DNA from 2 places in the Kitasatospora sp. NPDC059747 genome. Region 1 is predicted to be linked to the other one. Evidence: predicted binding sites of a transcription regulator. Region 1 holds the regulator's gene; the other holds the start of a gene.

Region 1 (3,406 bases):
CCCGCGCAGGTGGGTGATGCCGCGGCCGTGCAGCGGGATCGACTGGCCGGACTGGGTGCCGGGCCGGATGTCGACCTCCTCCAGCCCGTCCAGGGTCTGCAGCGGCACCTGGGTGCCGAGCGAGGCGGCCGTCATCGGGATGGTGACGGTGCAGTGCAGGTCGTCCCCGCGCCGCTGGAAGACGGTGTGCGTGGTCTCGGCGATCTCGACGTACAGGTCGCCGGCCGGGCCGCCGCCGGGGCCGACCTCGCCCTCGCCGGCCAGCTGGATCCGGGTGCCGTTGTCGACACCGGCCGGGATCTTGACGGTCAGGGTGCGGCGGGCGCGGACCCGGCCGTCGCCGGCGCACTCCGGGCACGGGGTCGGCACGACGGTGCCGAAGCCCTGGCACTGCGGGCAGGGGCGGGAGGTCATGACCTGACCCAGGAAGGACCGGGTGACCTGGGAGACCTCGCCCTTGCCGCGACACATGTCACAGGTCTGCGCGGAGGTGCCGGGCGCGGCGCCCTCCCCGCTGCACGTGGTGCAGGTGACGGCCGTGTCGACCTGGAGCTCCTTGGTGGTGCCGAACGCGGCCTCCTCCAGGGTGATCTCCAGCCGGATCATGGCGTCCTGCCCGCGGCGGGTGCGCGAGCGCGGGCCCCGCTGGCCGGCCGCGGCGCCGAAGAAGGCGTCCATGATGTCGGAGAAGCCGAAACCGGCCGCGCCGGCGCCGAAGCCGCCCGCGCCACCGCCGCCGCCCGGCGAGAGCGGGTCGCCGCCGAGGTCGTAGACCTGCCGCTTCTGCGGGTCGGAGAGCACCTCGTAGGCGGCGTTGATCTCCTTGAACCGCTCCTGCGTCTTCGGGTCCGGGTTGACGTCCGGGTGCAGTTCGCGTGCCAGGCGCCGGAACGCCTTCTTGATCTCGTCCTGCCCCGCATCCCGTCGGACGCCGAGTACCGCGTAGTAGTCCGTGGCCACCTAATGCTCCGCTTGTTCCGCCTGTAGTAGTGCTGCGACAGGGCACCACCGCTGGTCTGTCCAGCGGTGGCTGATTGCTACGACTCGGCCAGGATCTGACCCACGTACCGCGCCACCGCTCGCACCGCCCCCATTGTGCCCGGATAGTCCATCCGGGTCGGACCGATCACACCCAGTTTGGCCACGCTCTCGTCGCCCGAACCGTAGCCGACGGACACCACCGAGGTGGAATTCAGCCCCTCGTAGGCGTTCTCCCGGCCGATCCGGACCGTCATCGCCGCGTCCGTGGTCTCACCCAGGAGGCGGAGCAGGACGACCTGCTCCTCCAGGGCTTCCAGGACCGGCTGGATGGTGAGCGGGAAGTCGTGGCCGAAGCGGGTCAGGTTCGCCGTGCCGGCCAGCATGATCCGCTCCTCGTTCTGCTCGGCGAGCGCCTCGAACAACGTCGCCAGGACCGTGGTGACGGTCGGCCGGTCGACCTGTTCGAACATCGCGGGCAGCTCCTCCAGCGCCGCCGGGACGTCCGGCAGGCGCTGGCCGACGGCCCGCGCGTTGATCCGGGCCCGCAGGTCCGACAAGGCCGTCTCGCCGACGGTGCCCGGGCAGTCCACCATCCGCTGCTCGACCCGGCCGGTGTTGGTGATCAGGACCAGCATCACCTTGGCCGGGGCGAGCGCGACGAGTTCGATGTGCCGCACGGTGGAGCGGCTCAGCGAGGGGTACTGCACGACGGCGACCTGCCGGGTGAGCTGGGCGAGCAGCCGCACGGTGCGTGCGACGGTGTCGTCCAGGTCGACCGCGCCCTCCAGGAAGTGCCGGATCGCGCGCCGCTCGGGCGCGCTCATCGGCTTGACCTCGGCGAGCCGGTCGACGAACAGCCGGTACCCCTTGTCGGTGGGGATGCGCCCGGCGCTGGTGTGCGGCTGGTGGATGTACCCCTCCTCCTCCAGCGCCGCCATGTCGTTGCGGACGGTGGCCGGGGAGACCCCGAGGTTGTGCCGCTCCACCAGGGCCTTCGAGCCGACCGGCTCCTCGGTGCCCACGTAGTCCTGGACGATCGCGCGCAGCACGGCGAGCTTGCGGTCGTCGAGCTGGCGGACCTCACCGGCCATGGGGCACGCACCTCCGTCTTCGCACGTTGTCCGTTGTGACGTATCGAGCTGATGCGGGCCTGGAAGGCCCGGGTTTGGCACTCTGAGCGCACGAGTGCCAGAACCCTACCTGCCAGTGTACGGCCCGGGTCCGACGGCAGGAACGGCGCAGCGGGGGTGATCCTGCCCGCAGTTCCCGGCGCGGGGGTGGTGCCCCGCGGCCGTCCGGGTGGCAGCATCGATAGCGGACGGCGAACGGAGGAGCAAGCGATGTCGAGCTCGGCCCAGCACACCCGATTCGCGCCCGACCGCGGCCTGACCGGCCGGATGGTCGGGACCATGTTCGTGATCGGGCTGTTGTACGTCGGATTCACCGGCCTGCTGATCGTGCTGCTGCGCGGCGCCTGGCCCCTGATCGTGCTGATCTCCGGCGGGCTGTTCGTGGCCCAGTTCTGGTTCAGCGACAAGATCACCGAACGGGCCATGGGCGCCCGCCCGGTGTCCCCCGAGCAGTACCCGCAGCTGCACGGCACCGTCGACCGGCTCTGCGCGCTCGCCGACATGCCCAAGCCCAGGGTGGCGGTCGCCGACAGCGACATGCCGAACGCCTTCGCCACCGGCCGCAACCCGCAGAACGCCGTCGTGTGCGTCACCACCGGCCTGCTGCGCCGGCTGGAGCCCGAGGAGCTGGAGGGCGTCCTCGCGCACGAGCTCTCGCACGTCGCCCACCGGGACGTCGCCGTGATGACGATCGCCGGGTTCCTCGGCGTCCTCGCCGGGGCGATGACCAGGATCGCCATGTACGGCGGGTTCATCGGCGGCGGGCGCAACAACAACGACCAGAACGCGGCGATCGCGGCGCTGATCATCCCGCTGGTGTCGATCGTCGTCTACGCGATCAGCTTCCTGCTCACACGGCTGCTGTCGCGCTACCGCGAGCTCGCCGCCGACCGCGCCGCCGCCCAGCTCACCGGCCGGCCCAGCGCGCTCGCGTCGGCGCTCACCAAGGTCACCGGGCAGATCGCCGCGATCCCGTCCAAGGACCTGCGCCAGGCCCAGCCCTACAACGCCTTCTACTTCGCCCCGGCGCTGAGCGCCAAGGAGACGGCCTCCCAGCTGCTCTCCACCCACCCGACGCTGGAGAAGCGGCTGGAGCAGCTGGCGAAGATCTCCGCCCAGCTGGGCCGCTGAGCCCCGCCGACCCGCCGACCGCCTGAAGGGACCGCCGTGGGAATCCTGGACGCCCTGTTCGGCCGCACCAAGCCCGTCAAGCCCGACCTCGACCAGCTGTTCGGCGTCCCCTCGGCCGCGCTCACCCTGGAGGCCGGCGCCGGGTTCCTGCCCACCGGGCTCGG
Region 2 (3,406 bases), on a different contig from region 1:
GGTGATGGTCACGCGGCGGGCGCTGCCCAGCACGTCCAGACCGGCCTGGTCGAGCTTGAGGCCGACCTCCTCGGAGATCACGGTGCCGCCGGTCAGGGTGGCCAGGTCGCCGAGGATCGCCTTGCGGCGGTCGCCGAAGCCCGGGGCCTTGACGGCGACGGCGTTGAAGATGCCGCGGATCTTGTTCAGCACCAGGGTCGACAGCGCCTCGCCGTCGACGTCCTCGGCGATGATCAGCAGCGGCTTCGAGGCACCGCCCTGCAGGATCTTCTCCAGCAGCGGCAGGAGCTCCTGGATCGAGGAGATCTTGCCCTGGTGGATCAGGATGTACGGGTCCTCCAGGACCGCCTCCTGCCGCTCCGCGTCGGTGACGAAGTACGGCGACAGGTAGCCCTTGTCGAACTGCATGCCCTCGGTGAACTCGAGCTCGACGCCGAAGGTGTTCGACTCCTCGACGGTGATGACACCGTCCTTGCCGACCTTGTCGATCGCCTCGGCGATCAGCTCGCCGACCTGGGTGTCCTGGGCGGAGAGGGACGCGACGGCGGCGACGTCGTCCTTGCCCTCGATCTCGCGGGCCACCGAGAGCAGGTGCTCGGAGACGGCGGCGACGGCCTTGTCGATGCCCTTCTTCAGGGCGGCCGGGCCGGCACCGGCGGCGACGTTGCGCAGACCCTCGTTGACCAGGGCCTGGGCCAGCACGGTGGCGGTGGTGGTGCCGTCGCCCGCGACGTCGTTGGTCTTGGTGGCGACCTCCTTGACGAGCTGAGCGCCAAGGTTCTCGTACGGGTCGTCCAGCTCGACCTCACGGGCGATGGTGACACCGTCGTTGGTGATGGTCGGGGCGCCGAACTTCTTGTCGATGACGACGTTGCGGCCCTTGGGGCCGATGGTCACCTTGACGGTGTCGGCCAGCTTGTTGACACCGCGCTCCAGCGAGCGGCGGGCGTCCTCGTCGAACTGCAGGATCTTCGCCATGTTCCCTATTCCCTCGGGGCTGCGGCCGGCCCACCGGCCGCCGAACTACGTGAACCAACAACCACGCCCCGGGCCCCTGTCACTTGGGACACGGATCCGGGGCGGGTCGGAACGACTTACTTCTCGATGATGGCGAGAACGTCGCGGGCGGAGAGGACGAGGTACTCCTCGCCCTGGTACTTCACCTCGGTGCCGCCGTACTTCGAGTACAGGACGATGTCACCGACGGCGACGTCGAGCGGCAGACGCTGGCCGTCCTCGAAGCGGCCCGGGCCGACGGCCAGGACGACACCCTCCTGGGGCTTCTCCTTGGCGGTGTCCGGGATAACCAGGCCGGAGGCCGTGGTGGTCTCGGCGTCGAGCGGCTGGACCACGATGCGGTCCTCGAGCGGCTTGATGGCAACCTTGCTGCTGGTGGTCACGTCCGAGCTCCCCTTCGGAGATTACGGGGTTTTCTAACGGGTAAGGGGCGAACCTGCGCACCTGCCGTCGCGGGGGTCAGGCACGCGTCTTCGCGTTAGCACTCCCCAGGTGGAGAGTGCCAAGGACGACCATAGGCCCGTGTTAGCACTCAGTCAACCAGAGTGCCAACGACGCGCCCCGCCGTCCCGGCCCGCGGACGCGCGGCCGCCGTCCCGCGCGGCCCTGCACGACCGCCCGGGACCGGCCACCACACCGCCCGACCGGCGAGAATGGCCCCGTGGACACCGAGAACCTCCAGCCGCTGCTGACCCCCGAGGGACAGGACCTGCTCGCCGCGTTGCGCGAGTTCACGCCCGAGGAGGAGCTCGCGCTGGCCACCCGGCTGCGGCGCGAGCACCCGGCCGACCTGGTGTCGGCGGCGTTCGGGCAGGCGCGGCTGCGCCAGCGCGCCCGCGCGAAGTTCGGGGCGGACGCCGACCTGATGTACTTCACGCCCAACGGCGTCGAGCAGTCCACCCGGCGCAGCGTCGCCGAGTGGCGCGCGCAGCGCTTCGCCGGGCTCGGGGTGCGGCGGCTGGCCGACCTGTGCTGCGGGATCGGCGGGGACGTCCTGGCGCTGGCCCGGGCCGGGATCGAGGTGCTGGCCGTCGACCGGGACCCGGCCGCCTGCGCGGCCACCGCCGCCAACGCCGCCGCGCTGGGCCTCACCGACCTGGTCGAGGTGCGCTGCGCGGACGTCGCGGACGTGGACGTCACCGGCTACGACGCGGTGTTCACCGACCCGGCGCGACGGACGGCGCGCGGCCGGGTGTTCGACCCGGAGGCGTACGCCCCACCGCTCTCGTGGGCCGTCGAGGCCGGCCGCCGGACCCCGATCGGCGCGCTGAAGGTCGCGCCGGGCATCCCGCACGAGGCCGTCCCCGAGGACGCCGAGGCCGAGTGGGTCTCCGACCACGGGGACGTGAAGGAGGCGGTGCTCTGGTTCGGTACCAAGGCCGCCCACCCGCACCGCGCGACGCTCCTGCCGCACGCCGCGAGCCTCACCGGCGGCGATCTGCCCGACCCGGCGGCCGGGCCGGTCGGCCGGTACCTGTACGAGCCGGACGGCGCCGTGATCCGCGCCCACCTGGTGGCCGAGGTGGCCGAGCAGGTGGGCGGACGGCTGATCGACCCGAAGATCGCCTACCTGACCTCGGACGAGCTGGTCCCGACGCCGTACGCGCACGCCTTCGAGCTGACCGACGTGCTGCCCTTCCACATCAAGAAGCTGAAGGCCCTGCTGCGCGAGCGCGGGGTCGGCACGGTGGTGATCAAGAAGCGCGGGATGGCGATCACCCCGGAGGAACTGCGCCGCCAGCTCAAGCCCTCCGGGCCGAACTCCGTCACGGTGATCCTCAGCCGCACCGACAACGGCCCGCTGATGATGCTCGGTCAGCCGGTCTGATCGGCCGCGCCGGACGGACGGGCCGGCTGACCGGACGGACGGACCGGACGGCTACGCCGGCGGCTGGATGTAGTCGTCCAGCCGGGCCACCGAGAAGCCCTGCTCCTGGATCCGGGCCAGCAGCTCGCCGAACATCTGGGTCATCGTGGCGCCCTTGAGCTCCTTCGGCCCGCGGAAGTGGGCCAGGATGATGTCGCCGGGCTTCAGCTTCTTGTCCGCCGCCTGGTACTGCATGTCGTGGATCTGCATCGACTCGCGCCACAGCACGACCGCCCGCGGACCGCACTCCTGCACCGAGGTGTTGAGCGTCGGCGTGTTGGCGCCGTCCCCGAACGGCGGGCGGAACAGCAGCGGCGCGGTGCCGTACTGCTGGGTGAGCGCGCTCTGGTCGTCGCAGATCTCGGACTTCTGCTTGTCCGGCGTGAGCTTGCTCATCACCGGGTGGGTGACGGTGTGGTTCTGGATGTGGTTGCCGAGCGCCTGGAGTGGCTTGAAGTAGCCGTAGTCGTTCTTGACGATGTCCTTGGTCAGGAACATCGTGATCGGCACCTTGAGGTCGGT

What was found. The regulator HrcA, encoded in region 1, represses chaperone genes, less so after heat shock. The targets are predictions, from matches to a motif close to TTNGCACTCNGNNNNNCNGAGTGCNAA.
Region 2: the regulator HrcA is predicted to act here: its motif matches at 1,543-1,569, upstream of groES (co-chaperone GroES).

What each region holds. Positions count from the first base shown of each region.
Region 1 is NZ_JBHWGV010000071.1:19,879-23,284, reverse strand. Features, by position in the region: gene dnaJ (molecular chaperone DnaJ) at 1-960, opposite strand, end outside; gene hrcA (heat-inducible transcriptional repressor HrcA) at 1,038-2,072, opposite strand; gene htpX (zinc metalloprotease HtpX) at 2,322-3,242, shown strand; gene ACFV4G_RS27590 (hypothetical protein) at 3,279-3,406, shown strand, end outside.
Region 2 is NZ_JBHWGV010000004.1:135,416-138,821, reverse strand. Features, by position in the region: gene groL (chaperonin GroEL) at 1-978, opposite strand, end outside; gene groES (co-chaperone GroES) at 1,095-1,400, opposite strand; gene ACFV4G_RS03420 (methyltransferase domain-containing protein) at 1,679-2,845, shown strand; gene ACFV4G_RS03415 (polysaccharide deacetylase family protein) at 2,897-3,406, opposite strand, start outside.